Regions from separate parts of the Sporosarcina sp. YIM B06819 genome, predicted to be linked through region 2. Evidence: riboswitches for the same ligand, from Rfam matches in the RefSeq annotation. Region 2 holds a riboswitch; each other region holds the start of a gene.
The links. A riboswitch is a leader RNA that binds a small molecule or an ion and turns the genes downstream of it on or off. The one in region 2 is predicted to bind cobalamin.
Positions count from the first base shown of each region.

Region 1: linked by a shared signal. The riboswitch ahead of metE (5-methyltetrahydropteroyltriglutamate--homocysteine S-methyltransferase) and the one ahead of R2B72_RS03495 (ribonucleoside-diphosphate reductase subunit alpha) in region 2 are both predicted to bind cobalamin.
Region 3: linked by a shared signal. The riboswitch ahead of R2B72_RS12625 (ABC transporter substrate-binding protein) and the one ahead of R2B72_RS03495 (ribonucleoside-diphosphate reductase subunit alpha) in region 2 are both predicted to bind cobalamin.

Region 1 is NZ_JAWLIQ010000012.1:82,734-89,024, reverse strand. Features, by position in the region: gene metE (5-methyltetrahydropteroyltriglutamate--homocysteine S-methyltransferase) at 1-1,870, opposite strand, end outside; cobalamin riboswitch at 2,050-2,190, opposite strand; gene R2B72_RS09850 (PTS mannitol transporter subunit IICBA) at 2,662-4,080, shown strand; gene R2B72_RS09845 (BglG family transcription antiterminator) at 4,129-6,255, shown strand; gene R2B72_RS09840 (PTS sugar transporter subunit IIA) at 6,272-6,291, shown strand, end outside.
Region 2 is NZ_JAWLIQ010000005.1:144,123-150,413, forward strand. Features, by position in the region: gene R2B72_RS03485 (sulfatase) at 1-1,393, shown strand, start outside; gene argS (arginine--tRNA ligase) at 1,691-3,355, opposite strand; cobalamin riboswitch at 3,846-4,028, shown strand; gene R2B72_RS03495 (ribonucleoside-diphosphate reductase subunit alpha) at 4,351-6,291, shown strand, end outside.
Region 3 is NZ_JAWLIQ010000017.1:17,793-24,083, forward strand. Features, by position in the region: gene R2B72_RS12610 (hypothetical protein) at 1-814, opposite strand, end outside; gene R2B72_RS12615 (S-layer homology domain-containing protein) at 1,105-2,022, shown strand; gene R2B72_RS12620 (transposase) at 2,188-2,328, shown strand; cobalamin riboswitch at 2,690-2,833, shown strand; gene R2B72_RS12625 (ABC transporter substrate-binding protein) at 2,950-3,930, shown strand; gene R2B72_RS12630 (iron ABC transporter permease) at 3,923-4,918, shown strand; gene R2B72_RS12635 (adenosylcobinamide amidohydrolase) at 4,920-6,291, shown strand, end outside.

The DNA.
Region 1 (6,291 bases), on a different contig from region 2:
CAAGGTAGTAGTTCCAGTCCGACTTTTTGAGTGGCAAGCCTTCGCGAAGGGCAGGTTCGTCGACTTGGATGATGTGGATGCCAGCAGCCTCCAGTGCTTCAACTTCTTTACGCAACGCGAGTGCAATTTGATAGGTAACTTCTTTGCGTGAAATATCGTCGCGCACAAATGACCAGTTCAAAATGGTGACTGGGCCTGTCAGCATGCCTTTCATCGGTTTGTCCGTTAAGGATTGGGCATAGACTGATTCTTCAACTGTCATTGGATTGATGAATGTCACATCTCCGAAAATGACTGGTGGTTTGACACAGCGTGAGCCGTAGGAAACAACCCAAGCTTTTTCAGTGAAAACAAAACCGCCTAATTTCTCTCCGAAATATTCCACCATATCTGTTCGTTCGAATTCACCATGAACGAAGACATCTAGTCCAATTTCCTCTTGAATAGCAATCCATTGTTTAATTTCATCGCGAACGAAGTCTTGGTATTGTGCATCCGTTGACTCGCCTTTACGCCATTTAGTCCGTGCACGACGAACTTCGGGAGTTTGTGGGAAACTACCGATTGTCGTAGTTGGCAATAGTGGCAAATTAAATGTTTCTTGCTGCTTATCACGACGTTCTTTGAATGGCGATTTTCGCTTGCTGTCTTGTTCTCCAATGTTTTGCACGGCTTCTAGCAAATCAGGGTGATTTCTTGCTGGTAAGTCCGCTAGATTTTGACGTGCTGTTACACTTGCTACTACTGCGTCATCGATAGTATGATTCCCTTCTCGTACGCCTTTTACTAGCGTTGTGACTTCCACAAGCTTTTCATCTGCAAAAGCAAGTGCGGCTTTAATCGTTGCGTCCAGTTGCACCTCTGATTGCACGGTAACCGGAACATGCAACAGACTGCTGGAAGGTTGTACCCAAATGCGATCCACTGGCACAATCTGTGTCAATGTATCGAGCAAAGTAGCTTTTTCTTGCAAGTCTGCACGCCAGATGTTGCGTCCATCAATTAAACCAGCAGCAAGCACTTTATCCGCTGGGAACCCATGTGATTGCAATTGTTCAAGATTCTTCTCTGCACCTTGTGCAAAATCAAGACCAATCCCGGCAACAGGCAGGTTAACAACTTCTTCATAGTGCTCAACTGAGTCAAAATACGTTTGTAATAAAATATTGGCATTGGACGCTTCCACGCTTAATTGTTTGTAAATTTCAGTAACAGTTTGGATGTCTTCTTTTGTCAATGACGTTGATAGAATAGGTTCTTCAAGTTGAATCCACTGTGCTCCGGCATCTGCTAATTCATTCAAAATCTGACTGTATAAAGGAATTAATTGCAAAATGAACGCAGGAATATCTTTTTTGTCATAGCCTTTTGAACGTTTTAAAAACGTATATGGTCCGATTAAAACAGGCTTGCCATCAATGCCTAACTTTTCTTTCGCTTCCAGATAGGCATTGAGGGGCTTGTTCTCTGTTAATACTAGTTTTTTCTGGCTATATTCAGGAACGATGTAATGGTAGTTCGTATTGAACCATTTGGTCATTTCTGACGCAACTGCTTGGTCATTACCGCGTGCAATCGAGAAATATGTTTCGAGTGATACATCGCCACCAGACCAGTTAAAGCGTTCAGGAATCATGCCAAACATCACAGCTGTATCGAGCATCCTGTCGTATAAAGTGAAATCACCGACAGGAATCAGGTCAATTCCCGCAACTTTCTGTTTTTGGAGGCGCTCGAGACGAAGTTTTTCAATTTCCTCGAGGAATAGACTTTCCTCTAATGTTCCAGCCCAAAAGGCTTCAAGCGCTTTTTTCCATTCTCTGTTGCCCCCGATATACGGGTAGCCGATCGTACTGCTGACAATTGACATAATGATTCGTCTCCTCTTTTTATGAAGTGAAGAAGTGTTTTTTAGGTAATAAAAAAAACACTTCTAACGAGGGTTAGAAATGTTTACGTAGCTGATTCCGTTGAAACGGATCGTACTTGCATGCGAAAGCATACAAATCATTTGCGTTGTCATCCTAACACTCCCTATCGACCGTAGGGTAGAGCGGTACAAAAATAGGCAGTTATCTGGCTTCAGCAATATTGCTGTTACAGTGGCGGGACCGCGCCGGATTATCGTTTCACCGGCTTCACTTTTAAGATCTGACAAACTCTCAGACCACCTATTTCTATTGCTTTACTATTTAATTATCGATGTGTTCAAAACTATCATGTATTTATTATTCTGTCAAACAGAACATTTCGAAGTCTCGATAACTAGGATTAAAAAAATCTACTTAAGAAAGACTTACACAATAATTATTTTTCTAACTTGCTTCAGCAGAAATCCCGCGTTTCTATAAGTAGCGTTTTGAATGTAAAGTAGCTGATTTAATTCAGTATGGGTTCAAACCCTGCTGAATCAAGTTATCCTCCGGAGGATGTCACAAATTTTGAAAGGAATAAATTGTGCAAGCACAATTTAAAATTTGGACTCAATTACGCTGTGGCGTAATTGATAGTAAAAACCCTCCCATACGAACTTTAGTAGTGGCAACAATGAAGGTGACAGATTAGGGTTTACATTAGATTGCTTACCGAATGTAAACGCTTTATTGTTAATGTTAATAACAGATGTGTACCACATCACTGGGGAGAAGGGAGCTAACAATTATGACGAACGAACAACAAGGTTCTGGTATTAAAGTAAAAGTTCAGCGTTTTGGAAGTTTTTTAAGTGGCATGATTATGCCAAATATAGGTGCATTTATTGCTTGGGGGATTATTACAGCATTATTTATTCCAACGGGTTGGATTCCAAACGAAGATTTTGCACAACTTGTAGGACCTATGATCAATTACTTACTACCAATTTTAATTGGATTTACAGGTGGACGTCTTGTCCATGGAATTCGTGGGGGAGTCGTTGGTGCAACGGTTACAATGGGGGTCATTGTAGGGGCAGAAATTCCAATGTTCCTAGGTGCAATGATTGTAGGACCTTTAGGTGGATGGGTGATTAAGTGGGTTGATAAATTAATTGAAGGAAAAATTAAGGCCGGCTTTGAAATGCTTGTCAATAACTTTTCATCAGGTATTATTGGATTCTTTTTAGCGCTGGTTGCTTTTAAAGGAATTGGACCAGTAGTAGAGGCGTTGAATAAAGCACTTGGATCAGGTGTGCAAGCGATTGTCGATGCCAATCTATTGCCGATTGCAAGTATATTAGTAGAGCCGGCAAAAGTATTATTTTTAAATAATGCCATTAACCATGGTGTGTTAGGTCCAATCGGAATTGAGCAAGCTACTCAAACAGGTAAATCGATTCTCTTCCTGTTGGAGGCTAATCCAGGACCTGGTTTTGGGATATTGCTCGCTTATATGATTTTTGGTAAAGGTATGGCGAAGCAAACAGCATCAGGCGCAGGAATCATTCATTTCCTTGGAGGAATTCATGAAATTTACTTCCCGTACATTTTAATGAGGCCATTGCTATTGGTTGCAGCAATTGCGGGAGGCGCAACGGGCGTATTTACACTTCAATTATTTGGAGGTGGCTTGGTTGCGGCGGCATCACCTGGTAGTATTTTTGCCATCCTAGCGATGACACCAAAAGGCAGTTATTTAGCTGTTATTGCCGGTGTGTTCTTTGCAACGCTTGTGTCATTCATCGTGGCATCGATTATTCTAAAAACGGGTAAACAAACTGAAGAAGATGATTTGTTGAAAGCGACGGAAAAAACGTCTGCATTAAAAGGTAAAGAAAGTCGAGCGGCAGACTTTATGCAACAAGCAGTAGCTAAAGAAGTATCACTTTCAGCTGTTAAACATATTATTTTTGCATGTGATGCAGGGATGGGATCTAGTGCGATGGGTGCTTCGATTTTGAGGAATAAAGTGAAGAAAGCCGGCTTAGATGTTGAAGTTTCAAATATGGCAATTAATAACTTGCCAGTAGATGCGGAAGTTGTGATTACTCATAAAGATTTAACAGATCGGGCACAGGCCAAAGCACCAAATGCCTATCATATATCAGTCGAAAACTTCTTGAATAGCCCGAAATACGATGAGCTACTTGAAAAGTTGAAGTAATCATAAGGAATAGCAGAACTCGGCCTATTTATGGGCTGAGTTTTGCTAATGGCAAGAAAATGCAGCGTTAATGGGGTGTTTACGATGTATATTTCGGCTCGTGAAAAAGCAATTATCGAGGTGTTGATTGACCGGCAAGAAGAACTGACTATCAAAGAGTTATCGAAAGAAATCAATGTCAGTTCTCGGACAATTCATCGTGATTTGGATAGAATTGAAGAGCTTTTACGGGGCTATCATTTGGAGCTGTTGCGAAAAGCCGGGGTTGGCATTCAGATTATAGGTGCTAACCAACATAAAGAGGACTTGAAAAGAGAGCTGAATGTATTTACTTTTCGTGAATATACGTTAGAAGAAAGGCAGACGATGATCCTGTGCATATTGTTCGAATCATCTGAGCCTGTGAAGCTTTTTGCGCTTGCCAATGAATTACGTGTCACCATTGCGACGATTAGTACGGATTTACTAAAGCTGGAGCAGCAAATGAAACCGTTTGAACTGTCGATTGTGAAACGAAGAGGCTATGGGATTGAAATAAGCGGATCAGAAAAAGCGAAACGAAGGGCCATGAGCTATACCATTGCCAAAACGTTAAAGGAAGATGAGTTTTTGTCGCTCATTAAAGAGCGTATTGAGAAAAGTTCTGTCAGCCAGGAGCATTCAATTTCGGAGCGATTATTGCATCTTGTTGATCGGGAAAAATTATTGATTATCGAGCATGTGATGCAGGACTTACAACGGGTTCTGCCATTTCCGATTACAGATAGTGCGTATGTTGGCTTGCTTGTGCATCTTGCGTTGGCGATTGAACGTATCTTACTAGGTGAAAATATTGAAATGGACCAACAGTATTTGGGGCAATTAAAAATGGAAGCGGAATTCGCTATCGCACAGGAAATTATTGATAAGATGGCGGCTCGCTTTGAAATTGCTATACCTGAGGCTGAAATCGGCTATATTACGATGCATCTTCAAGGCGCAAAACTTCGCCAGCATAAAGGGGAATTGCTTGAAGCGGCCAATTTGCAAACCGTTATGCAAGCGAAGCAATTGATGCACTTCATCGAAGAGGAAACAGGTTATGAATTGATGAATGACGAGTCCCTTTTGGAAGGGCTTGTTACACATTTGAAGCCGGCCATTTATCGAATTCGACAAAATATGGGCATTACGAACCCATTATTGCCAAGCATTCGTAAAGATTATGAGGATTTGTTTCTGCTGGTCAAAGAAGCAGTGGAAAAAGTGTTTCCAGACTTACAAATTCCTGATGAAGAAATTGGCTTCCTAGTCATGCACTTTGGTTCTGCACTGCTTGGCTTGAAGGGGGAGAGGGATTTAACCGCATATGTTGTTTGTTCCAGTGGTATTGGGACATCAAAAATGCTGATATCCCGGCTTCAACGTGAAATTCCTGAAATTGCACAAACTAAGAACGTTTCTTTATTCGAATTAAAAGAACTTCAAATTGAGGATAGAGATCTGGTTATTTCAACCATTTACTTACATGACTTCCCGCGGGAATATTTAATTGTCAGTCCATTTATGACCGCAGAAGAAATTAAGCAAGTACAGCTGTATGCAAGAAGGCAGATGTTGATTGAAAAATCGGCGCCTGCATTGATTGAAAGTGACTCAACGATTGAAGAGGTTAAGAACAGAATGAACAAGCTTTATTTATATACGGGGGCTGTGTCTGAGATATTGTTGAATTTCAATCTTACGTCATACCGAGGACCAATATCTGCAAAACAGTGCATACGTGAAGCTTGTCTTGCATTGGAAAAGAAAGCAATCATAACAGATGCTGAAATGATTGCGGATGCTCTATTTGCCAGGGAAGCCATTGGAGGAATTGGCATTCCAGAAACAAAGCTTGCTTTGTTCCATACACGTCATGAACAGGTGCTTAAGCCTTCGTTTACGATGTACACACTTCAAGATCCAGTTGTACTGAAAGCAATGGACGGAACAGATGTTGAAGTGAGCCAGTTATTACTTCTATTATCACCTCATCCGTACCATGAACCCGGTTTAGAAGTGCTTAGTTTAATTAGTGCACTAATTATCGAAAATGAAAAAAGTATTGAGCTGTTTGAAACTGGCGATGAAACAGTGATTCATACGTATTTGGCGAATAAATTTGAGCAGTTTATACATGAAAAAACAAACTAATTGAGGAGTGTTGACAATGACTTTAGAGATTCTATC
Region 2 (6,291 bases):
AAAACAGACGAAACCTAATATTATTTTTATTATGAGTGATGATCATGCAGCGCATGCGATGAGTTGTTATGGCAGTAAAATTAATGAGACGCCTAATCTTGATCGTATTGCCGATGAAGGTATACGTTTTGATAATGCTTTTTGCACAAACTCAATTTGTGCACCGAGTCGTGCTGCAATTTTGACAGGTCGCTATAATCATATGAATGGCGTTAAAACACTAGGTGATAAATTTGATAGTAGGCAACAAACAGTTCAAAAGATCTTGCAGGACGATGGTTACCAAACTGCACTCATTGGAAAATGGCATCTAGGTCACGGAGGGATTCATAATCCGACTGGTTTTGATTACTGGAACGTGCTTCCGGGTCAGGGGGTGTATCATGATCCCCAGCTTTACGAAATGGGCGAAAAGAAAGTGTACGAAGGATATGTAACAGATATTCTCACGGATCTTTCGTTAGATTGGATGAAAGGTAGACATAAAGATAAGCCGTTCATGTTGATGTGCCATCATAAAGCGCCACATCGCCCATGGGATCCCGATAAGAAGCATGCACATATGTACGAGGATGTTCATATTCCGGAGCCGGAAACATTTAATGATGATTATTCAAATCGTTCGGAAGCCGCAAAAGAAGCAAAAATGAGAATTGATCGAGATCTGACTGAAAGAGATTTTAAAGTTACACCACCCGAGCATCTATCTGATCAAGAGTTGAAAAGTTGGAAGTATCAGCGTTATATTAAAGATTATTTGCGTGTGATTGCTTCTATTGATGATAATGTTGGGAGAATACTTGATTATCTAGATGAAGAAGGATTGACTGAAAACACAATGGTCATTTATACATCTGACCAAGGTTTCTTCTTAGGGGATCATGGTTGGTTTGACAAGCGGTTTATGTACGAAGAATCACTTAGAATGCCATTTATTGTGCGCTACCCACGAGCAATTCAACCTGGAACTGTCACAAAAGATTTTGCGCTTAATGTGGATTTTGCAGAAACCTTCCTCGATTATGCGGGAATTGAAGTGCCGGAAGAAATGCAAGGGACGAGCTTACGTCCAGTTATGGAAGGAAACACTCCGGATGATTGGCAAACATCAATGTATTATCGATACTGGGAACATTTGAGTAGTGAACATAAGGTCGGTGCACATTACGGAGTACGCACAACAAGATATAAACTTATTTATTATTATGGTGAAGCGTTGGGCGCATCGGATGCGGTTGATGAATCAAGGACACCGGAGTGGGAATTATTTGATTTAGAGAAAGATCCATATGAAATGAATAATGTTTATAGTGATCCGAGTTACAGTGAGACAGTAGTCACATTAAAAACCGAACTGTATCGTTTGAAAGAAGCAGTGGCGGATTATGAATAAATAGAGTTGTTATTGTATCATTTCAAGAAAGGCGAGAGATGAAGATAGGAATGCCTGCCGATTAACCATTTACTTGCTTAATGCATAAGTAAGCGAAGGCTTGAAAACCACCTTCTTCTCTAAACCATATTCATCTTGCTTTCGGCGAAATATTCACGACATCAATACAAAGGTGCAAGCATAGCTAGAAACGACTTCGTCATTTCTAGCTATGCTTTTTTTCGGTCATCTAATTTGATTCGTTATTCATTCTAGATGATATGCCAATGTGTCTGGAGTAAATTTCTAGCGTAAAAGTCACATCTCCTCAGGTGCTACCATTCCTAATAATCGCAAAGCCTCTTTCAAGACAGTGGCCGTACAGCTGATTAGCGAGATTCGATAAGGTAGGTGATCGGCGTCTGACAACACTTGGACATTGCCATAAAAGGAGTTGAAGGCTTGTGCAAGATCAACTGCATATTTTGCGATGAAGGAAGGATCCACATGGTCTGCAGCTCGTTTGACGACTTGTGGGAACTGCTCGAGTGTTTTCACGATCTCCCATTCAAAATCATTGACTTCGCCCACTGTAAAAGCAGTTGCTTCTCCAGCTTTTCTGAGCACTGCATAAGCCCGTGCGCATGCATATTGGACATAAGGACCAGTTTCACCCTCTGTTTGGAGCATGGTCGCCAGATCGAACTCGATATCATGTTTTCGATGCTGCTTTAGATCACTGAATAGGATAGCGCCAACACCAATGGCTTGAGCGATCTCTTTTTTATTCGATAAATTAGGGTTTTTCTCTTCAATATTTTTGTGTGCAAGTTTGATAGCATCGTTTAGCACTTCTTCCAATAACACGATTTTGCCTTTGCGTGTGGACATCTTCTTGCCATCCTGCAAAATCAGTCCGAAAGGGATATGCTCGATTGTATCTGCCCAGTCGTAGCCCAGTTTGCTGAGCACCTGTTTCACTTGTGTGAAGTGTAGACTTTGTTCATTACCCACGATGTATAGGGATTTTACAAAATTATACGTTGTTTTTCTATCAATAGCAGCGCTCAAATCACGAGTAGCATATAATGTCGCACCATCTGATTTTTTAATCAAACAAGGCGGTATGTCTTCGCCAAGCTCGACGACTAACGCACCATCCGACTCCGCCAACAATCCTTTGTTAGCTAACTCGTTGACGACGGGCTCCATTTTGTCGTTATAGTAAGCCTCCCCGTTATACGAATCGAAGGTAATCCCCAGCAAATCATAAATGCGTTGAAACTCTTTCAATGATTCCGATTTAAACCATTTCCATAAGGCAAGTGCTTCCGTATCGCCGTCTTCTAGCGCTTTGAAAGCAGCTCTACCTTCATCATTCAGCGAATCGTCTAGCTCTGCCTCTTTATGGAAACGGATGTATAGTTTCAATAGCGTTTGAATTGGTGCTTGTTGGACTGCTTGCTCACTGCCCCATTTTCGATACGCTGTCAGTAATTTACCGAACTGCGTTCCCCAATCCCCGATATAATTAATTTTCACTGGCTTGAAGCCATTTTTTTCGAGCAATAAAGCAATCGAATTACCGATGACAGTAGAACGCAGATGTCCCATAGAGAACGGCTTGGCAATATTAGGGGAAGACAAATCAATCGTCACGATTCCGCCATTGCCATCATTGTTGGAACCGTACGCTGTTGATTGCGTGTGGATTGTTTGTAGTAAAGAGTCGGTAATGACAGAACGATTCACAAAGATATTCACATATCCACCCACAGCTTGTGCTTTTGAGATGAGTGGATGATGGATTGCTTTTGCTAGTTCTTCGGCAATGCTAACAGGTGATTTTCTAAGTTCCTTGGCAAACGGGAAACAAGGTAGAGCTAAATCGCCTAGATGTGTATGGGTAGGCCGTTCAAGCATACTTTCGTTTAGTGGAATCGGACTAAATTGTTGTAGCACTTGCAAGATATCTTTTTTCATCGCTAACACTCCCTCTATTTAATTGAACAAAAAAAGCCCTCGCCTCAAATTAATGAGACGAAAGCTTAACTTCCGCGGTACCACTCAAATTGCCCGTAAAGGGCCACTTTCTCATAACGGCGAGACACCGGCTACACAAGCATCTTCGAAGTGCGGTTCACAAACATTCTTTACCGGGCTCTCATCGTCCCCAGTTTGCTGAAAAAGAAATGAAAGCTACTCTCTTCATCATAGATATTGTATTTGAATGTAGCAAAAAGGTGATGGGCTGTCAACAGAATATTGACTAGAAAATTTTTTCGATTTTAACATTTTGTGAATAACTTTTTCTTTTTTACAGTAATGCCGATGATGGCGGTTTTGCTAATGTGGAAAAGTTATCTGTGGATATGTGGATAAGCACTTGTTTATCGATTGGGAAAACTTTCTACCTATTTACGTGTGAACCACAACATGTTAGGGTATATAAAGAAAACAAGGCACTACATATAGTATTGAACGAGGAAATGGTACCGACACCGGTTTAAAAGGGAATCCGTCATCATGGAGCTGTCCCCGCAACTGTAAACGCCGACGACCGCCAAATAAGCCACTGTGGAGAATTCTATGGGAAGGCCAAGGCAGGAAGGACGAAGCGTGAGCCAGTAGACCTGCCACTCATCGTTAAGCGACACTTTCTTCGGGGGTTGAGAGGTGGAGGCGAAAAGGATGCTTTTTATTTGTATGCGTCTGATTCCGTTTCCAGCACTCAACCCATGGGCGATAAGCTCTACCGACAAGGTGGACCTGTCGCCTTTTCATTTTAGTCAGCCTAGGTTCAACCCCGGCTGACTAAAATGAAAGCCTCCGGCGGATGTCACAGATCTTTTAGTGGAATTTATCGAGCAAGCTCGATAAAGATCTGGACACAAATACGCCAAAGCGTATTTGATATGAAAAACAACTAAGAATTTAAACGATACGATACGTAATATTAATAGAAGGAGATGGTTCGTATGACAATTCAAATCGCAAAAACGAACATGGATCATGTTTTGGACGCATTACAAAGTGAATTTGGAGTAGCGCAAGTAGAAGCACTTGTCATTGCAAGTGAACGGTGGCAGCAGAAATATCCGGAGGGTTCTGAGTCTGAATGGGCGAAAGCGATGACATTAGAATCATTGAGTAATTTGGATGAAGCGTCGACTTATTGGACGTTTGTTGCAGCACGTATTCACCTCCATGATGTTTACGCTCGCCAGGAGCAACAACGCGGTGCGAAGGTCTATACAGATTTCGCTGACAATGTTTCTCGCCTTGTTGAGCAAGGGTTATACACACCAGTATTAACAGAAAAATATTCACGCGAAGATCTTGAGCATCTTGGTCAATTGATTGAACCTGAACGGGACAAGCTATTTACATATATCGGATTGAAAACATTGATGGACCGCTATGTTGCGGTTGATTACAACAAAAAATCAGTTGAACTTCCGCAGGAGCGTTGGCTGGTCATTGCGATGACGCTGATGCAAGATGAGACTGTAAATCGCCTGGACAAAGTAGGGGAATCGTACTGGGCAATGAGTAATTTGTACATGACAGTGGCGACGCCAACGTTGTCGAATGCAGGGAAACCGCATGGCCAGCTTTCGAGCTGCTTTATCGACACGGTCGATGATTCTTTGCAGGGCATTTACGACAGTAATACGGACGTAGCGAACTTGTCGAAATATGGTGGCGGCATCGGCGTTTACATGGGGAAAGTGCGCAGTCGTGGCGCATCGATTCGTGGGTTTAAAGGTGCATCGAGCGGTGTTCTTCCGTGGATTAAACAGCTGAATAATACGGCAGTTAGTGTTGATCAGCTTGGCCAACGCCAAGGGGCAATTGCGGTTTACTTGGATGTTTGGCATAAAGACATCTTCACATTCCTTGACCTGAAGCTGAATAATGGAGACGACCGTCTGCGTGCGCATGATATTTTCACAGGTGTTTGCCTACCGGACATTTATATGGAACAAGTGGAAGCGCGTGGTGAGTGGAATCTATTCGACCCACATGAAGTTCGTACAATCATGGGCTACTCCCTTGAGGATTTTTATGATGAAACAAAAGGGACAGGTTCTTTCCGTGAGAAATATGAGGAATGTGTCAACCATCCTACTTTGAGCAGAGAAACGGTTCCAGCTATCGACCTAATGAAACGCATTATGCGTAGCCAACTCGAAACAGGCGTGCCTTTCATGTTCTATCGCGATGAAGTCAATCGTGCCAATGCGAACAAGCATGAGGGAATGATTTATTCATCAAATCTTTGTTCGGAAATCATGCAAAATATGAGCGCAACAAAATTTGAATCAGTTACATTGGAAGACGATATCGTTGTTACGCGTTCAAAGCCTGGCGATTTCGTCGTTTGTAACCTTTCATCCATCAACTTGGGTCGTGCTGTTCCAGCAAGCGTTTTGGAAAGACTTATTACAATCCAAGTACGTATGCTAGATAACGTCATCGATCTGAATAAAATCCCAGTTGTCCAGGCACAACGGACGAATTCTCGTTATCGTGGAATCGGCCTTGGAACATTCGGCTGGCATCATCTGCTGGCGCTACAAAACATTCAATGGGAATCCAATGAAGCAGTGGATTATGCTGATAAATTATATGAAAAAATCGCCTTTTTAACAATCAAAGCTTCTGCGGAACTGGCGAAGGAAAAAGGGGCTTATCCATTATTTGAAGGCTCTGATTGGCAATCCGGGTTTTATTTCGAAAACAAGGGTTATGATTCGAAGGAATGGCGTGAACTGCGCATTGACGTGGCGACAAATGGTGTGCGTAATGGCTATTTAATGGCGGTTGCACCAAATAGCTCTACATCTGTGATTGCGGGGTCAACGGCATCCATCGATCCAATCTTCAAGCCTTTTTATCATGAAGAAAAGAAAGAC
Region 3 (6,291 bases), on a different contig from region 2:
CAATTAGTATTACAGAAGTTTCTGGGTTATAGGTACCCTTAAAGTTATAGTCAATTGGTACACCGTTTTCAATTTCTGTATATGTTCCTTCTACTTTTGAACCGTTTACAGATTTAAACGTTAATTCAAACCGCATATTGTCTGCATATCGGTTCATGCTCGAAGGGATGAAACCTTTCCAAGAACCAAATACAAAATCTGGAACAGCGGAATCTTCGGTTTCAGCATTAGTGGTTATTTCACCTGAATCTCTACGCTCATTTTTAAACGTTTGTTGTGTAATTCCCATTCGGTTTTCAAGGGCATCTTCTAAATCCGTATAATCTGCCATTGCTAGCAGCCTATTAGAATTAGGGAAAGCAAGAAAGCCACGATGATATTCATCTAGTAAACCTTCATTTTGGATTTCCACGCTAAAAGATTCAATGTCTTCGTTATTTTCAGGGACTAATACTTCCTTTTCAGCGTCCCAATAAAAAGTAATTGATTTCTCAGTATTTGTGCTCTCATCATATACGAAAGATTGAACCGTTCCAAGAACTCGATTATTTTCATCTACTTCTTCTAATTTTAATCGATACGCGATATAGGATTTTATGTCATCACCAGTTGTTAGACCAACATTGGGATACCAATCTCCTAAAAAAGTTGCTGTTAAGAACGCGTTCAGTTCTTCATCTGTCTGTTGACTCGCTACTGTTTCTGTAGATTCTTCTTCATGTGATGCTGTATCTTCTTCGGGAGTACTGCCACACCCCGCTAATAGTAATGCTCCTGTAACGCTTAATACTGAAATAATACGTTTCCCTTTCACATAAACACCTCAAATTGATTAATAATATTTAAAAATAAACTAAAAATATACAGTATTACAGTATATATAACTTTTTGCAAAGAAAAGGAAGTATTGCTAGAAGTGAAACTTTCCGCACAGGTTGATATATTCACATGGGGTAGCAGTCGTTTTTTTTAACTACATTGAATGATTTCTAAAAAATTTGATATCTATATATATTATATCATGATATTCTTAATAACAGAACATATATTTTGTTCTTCAACATCCATCATATATGTAATATAATTGATTAGGAGGAGTAAGTTATGAAAAAAACTAAGCTATTTACAGCGGCACTTGTTAGTATTGTAGCAACAGCATCATTTACCCCATTAATTGATGCAGAAGCTACAACATTTAAAGATGTGAAGCCTGGAACGGAACAGGCTGAAGCAATTCAATCACTTGTGGACCGTCAAATCGTTTCAGGTTATAAAGATGGGACATTTAAACCGAATGATCCTGTGACTCGTTCTCAAGTAGCTAAAATTATTGCGAGTTTTCTGAAATATGATAAAAAAAACCTTTGGGATGTGGGATATAACGATGTAACAAAATCAAATCCGAACTATGAGTATATTACATACTTGGCAAATATAGGTGTATTTGATTCGGATGCTAAAAATTTTAATCCTAATAAGCCTTTAACGCGTGCACAATTAGCTAAAATTTTTACACAAGCATTTGAGTTATATTACGGTGTAAATACTGATTTTGCGAATCCATTTAAAGATGTAAAAACAGAAGAACACGAATACTATATCAAAACACTCTATGCAGCTGGAATCACGACTGGGAAAACCCAAGATACCTTTGGGATTTCTGATAATGTAACGAGAGGAAATTTTGCTGTTTTTATAAAACGTCTAGAGGCATTTTTAGAACTTTCTCGCGTACAATTTTATGCTGAGGATTTCAACACTAAATATATTTATGCAGGTATTATAAAAAATGAAAGTGATGTTGATTCATTAATCCACCCAAGCTCATTCGCACCAGTAGTAGAGGAAACAAGTCATTTATTTTATGCAAATAAACCTGGGATAAGCTATATATATGTAGGTGGTTTTAATGAAGATTATACGAAAAAACCTGCTGACGTTTACAAAGTTGTTGTAGAAAAGAAAAATGGAATCTTATACGTTACTAAAACAAAATTAAATCGCACATACTCCGCTTCGTAGGCTATGGTGAGCAATTCTTGAAGAATTGGAACTTTTTTTGCTTTTAATTTCCGAATGCGTGGTCTAACTCCACCGTCTTTAGACGGTATACACTTTTAGCCTTCTCCTTCGATGTCCATACTTGGGGTGAGGTGAAAAGTATGGACGGATACAGAAAAAGTAGTCATGCGGTTTTTGATATCAAGTATCAAGTATCATGTAATTTGGGTAACGAAATATAGATATAAGGTATCACATGGTCCAATTGCAATAAGAACACGGGAGTTAATCAGGCAAGGGGAATCACTATTTTGCAAGGAAGTGTAGGAAAAGAACACATTCACATGTAGAGAGTGGTGCCAGGTATAGCCACAATTAGGCCAACAGGATGTTGGTCATGGATTCGTTGCCAATTGAGCTGCGAAGGGTTCGATTTGCCGTATTTCTGTACTTTTTTCTAGTGTGTTCAAAAATACCTACGACACACCAAGTTCGAAAAAGGAAAATACCCACACCACACCTAGTGTCCAGTTACTGACACCATTCGCGTCCTTCCGCGAATTGGGGCAGCAGCTGGCACATACAGTGGTGTTAAAATGCCCTCCCCACACTAGGTTCATTGATAGTAGTACCAACCCCCCCCCTCGACACCACCAAAATTTGTAGTATACTAAAAGTTGTACAAAATTACATAGCCAAACATAAAGGTGCCTCGTCATCAGAGACGAGGTTAAAAGGGAAGTCGGTTCAAATCCGACACGGTCCCGCCACTGTAAGTGTCCGCATGTTGCGAACACGAGTCAGGAGACCTGCCTTTATGAATCACCCGATAGCCTACGAGGATAGGTTTGGTGAAAATCGGTCCGTCTATGCGTCCGTATTTTTACTAAACATTCCTCCGTATTTTTACGGGGGATTTTTATTTGGAACAAACAGGAGGAAAGCAAAATGAAAAAGATGTGGAAATTATGGTTGATGTCTGTGCTGGCGGTGTTGTTACTTGCAGCATGTGGAACAACTACAACAGAAGATCAGCCAAAAGTAGATGGAACACCACAAGACGAGGTCGCACAAGACGACGTTATTGAAGAGGCATTTCCAGTAACACTAACAGATGCAGTCGGTAATGAAATTACACTCGAAAAAGCGCCTGCAACAATTGTTTCTATGACACCAAGCAATACGGAAATTCTATTTGCCCTCGGATTGGCGACTGAAATTATCGGCGTCAACGATTATGATAATTATCCAGCAGAAGCACTTGAAAAAGAGAAAATCGGTGGCATGCAATTTGACGTTGAAAAAATTGTTGCTATGAATCCAGAAATTGTCTTTGCGCATGAGTCGGGACTTAGCACAGGTGCAGAAGGTCTACAACAACTTCGTGATGCAGGACTACCAGTCTTCGTTGTGAAAAATGCCCTGGACTTCGAAGAAACATATACATCGATTAAAACGATTGGACAAGCAACAGGTAAATCAGCAGAAGCTGAAAAAATCGTTGCGGACATGAAAGCAAAAGTTGTAGAAGTAACTACTAAAGTAGCGTCAGTAGAAAACAAAAAAACAGTGTTCGTTGAAACATCACCAGCTCCGGAAATTTACACGCCAGGTAACAACACGTTTATGAATCAGATTCTCGAGATGGTAGGCGCAGAAAACATTGCTGCTGACCAAGAAGGTTGGTTCATGATGGATCCAGAAGAAATCGTTAACCGCAATCCTGAAGTCATCATTGTGATGTATAGCTATATCGATACAGCTGTCGAAGATGTTTACAAACGCAATGGATTTGATTCCATTACGGCTATTAAAAACGAAGCAGTTGTTCAAGTAGATGAAAACAAGACAAGCCGCACAGGCCCACGTCTTGCAGAAGGCTTGGAAGAAGTAGCAAAAGCCATCTATCCAGAGGCTTTTGGTGAATAAATCTAGCGTTGCCTACATCGTATCCATCGCCACGCTCCTTGTGGCGATTTGGCTCGGTGTATCGATCGGCTCTGTGAATATACCGATCAGTACGTTATGGAATACAGCAGCGGATGCGACTGCTACGAATATTCTCTGGAAGATTCGTATGCCGCGAGTCGTATTGGCAGGACTTGTCGGTGCGTCGTTGGCGATTGCGGGAGCTGCTTTTCAAGGGCTACTCAAAAATCCGCTTGCTGATCCCTACACCCTCGGAGTGTCATCCGGCGCCTCTGTCGGCGCTGTGATGACGCTTTTTTTCGGTATTTCCATTCCGGTTTTTGGCATGTATACGCTACCCGTTTTTAGTATGGTTGGGGCGGCACTGACGATGTTCCTTGTATTGGGCTTCGCTCGCCTTGTCGACCATTCCATGAAGATGGAAACGATTATTTTAACTGGGATTATCTTTGGTTCATTTTTAGGTTCAGTGTTGTCGCTCATGATTGCGCTGACAGGGGAAGAACTGCGTCAAATTATCGGCTGGTTGCTTGGTAGCGTATCCATGCGCGGTTGGAATTACGTCACGATGATATTACCATTTGTCATTGTTGGTTCCATAATGCTATGGCTATGTCGCCGCGAATTAAATGCCATGTTGTTTGGCGAAGAACGTGCGCATCATTTAGGAGTCAATGTTAGACGCCGAAAGTTTATGATATTAATTGGGGGCTCCATTCTGACAGGGGCCGCAGTTGCGGTGTCTGGTACAATTGGCTTTGTAGGACTTGTTGTGCCGCATATGACACGTCTCCTTTGGGGGGCAGATCACCGTCATTTATTGACATTATCGTTTTTGAACGGTGCATCGTTACTCATTATTTGCGATTTGATTGCACGGACGATTATTTCGCCAACAGAATTACCAGTTGGTGTCATTACGGCATTTATCGGCGCGCCGGTATTTGCATTTATTTTCTATAAACAACGCAGGAAAGGGGCCATGTGACATGCTACAAGTTGAAAATTTAACAGGTGGCTACGGCAAGAAAGCTGTCGTAAAGGCTGTCACATTTGCGGTTAAGAAAGGCGAAGTGTTGGGCATTTTAGGCCCGAATGGTAGTGGGAAATCAACGCTGCTGAAGCTTATTTCAGGCATTCTTTCGAAACAGGAAGGTTCTGTCGTCATTGACGGGAAGCAGGCTACCGATTATTCACAAAAGGAATTTGCTCGCAAGGTAGCCGTGTTACCACAGCTCCATGCCCATGCCTTTTCGCATTCCGTCCATGAAACCGTATCGCTCGGCAGGTATCCGCACCAGTCTGGGCTTTTTTCTTCTTGGTCCAAGGATGATGAACGTGCTGTCAATGAAGCGATGCAGCACACAGCCATCACGCGCTACAAAGATACACCGATTGAATTGTTATCAGGTGGGGAACAGCAACGTGTTTTCGTGGCGCAAGCACTCGCCCAGGAAGCACCGGTTTTATTGTTAGATGAGCCGACGAATCATCTCGACATCGCTCATCAGCAACAATTATTGGATACGATTCGCAAGCAGGCGGTCGATAAAGGGCTGACTGTTGTGTCGGTATTCCATGATATTAACTTAGCGTCGTTGTATTGTGACCGCTTGCTGTTGATGGATCAAGGGCAAATTGCTGCCATTGGGGCACCACAAGACGTCGTGAAGGAACAAATGGTTGAAACTGTCTATCAGGCGCGGGTTAAGACGCAAGTGCATCCAGAGTTGCCGAAGCCACAAATTACACTTCTTCCCGACACAACAGGAGAAATCCAACCGTTTACAGTGACACTCGAAGATTTTACAGTGTCATCGGACTATGTGGCTTTGCGTACAGCGGGTCCGCTAAAAACGATGTCGTCTGCTGTCCATAATGCAGGAACGGGATGGTACCGTGCATTTGTCAACCGCCATGTGGATGCCGATTACGATAGTGATGATGTCAAAGCCGAAATGGCAGCCTATTTGGAACAACAAGGTTTTCATGGAACAGACACGGTCGGCATGATGACGGCAGTGACAACGGAACATGCCGAAGTAGAATGCTATCAAGGGGATTTTGGCACGGTGTTAATCGCCGTGACGGCTGGAGTTGGTAATGCGGTCGATGTGTCGCAAGCGCTCCATCGTGACCGGGCACCACGCATTGGTACCATCAATACATGGATCATTGTCAACGGTACATTATCGGACGAGGCCTTTATTCAAGCGATGATTACAGCAACTGAAGCGAAAACAAAAGCGCTGCAAGTGGAAACGATACAAGATCCACTAACGGGTACAATTGCAACGGGGACGTCAACAGACAGCCTGCTTGTTGCTGCAACACAACAAGGTGAATTTCTGCCTTACGCAG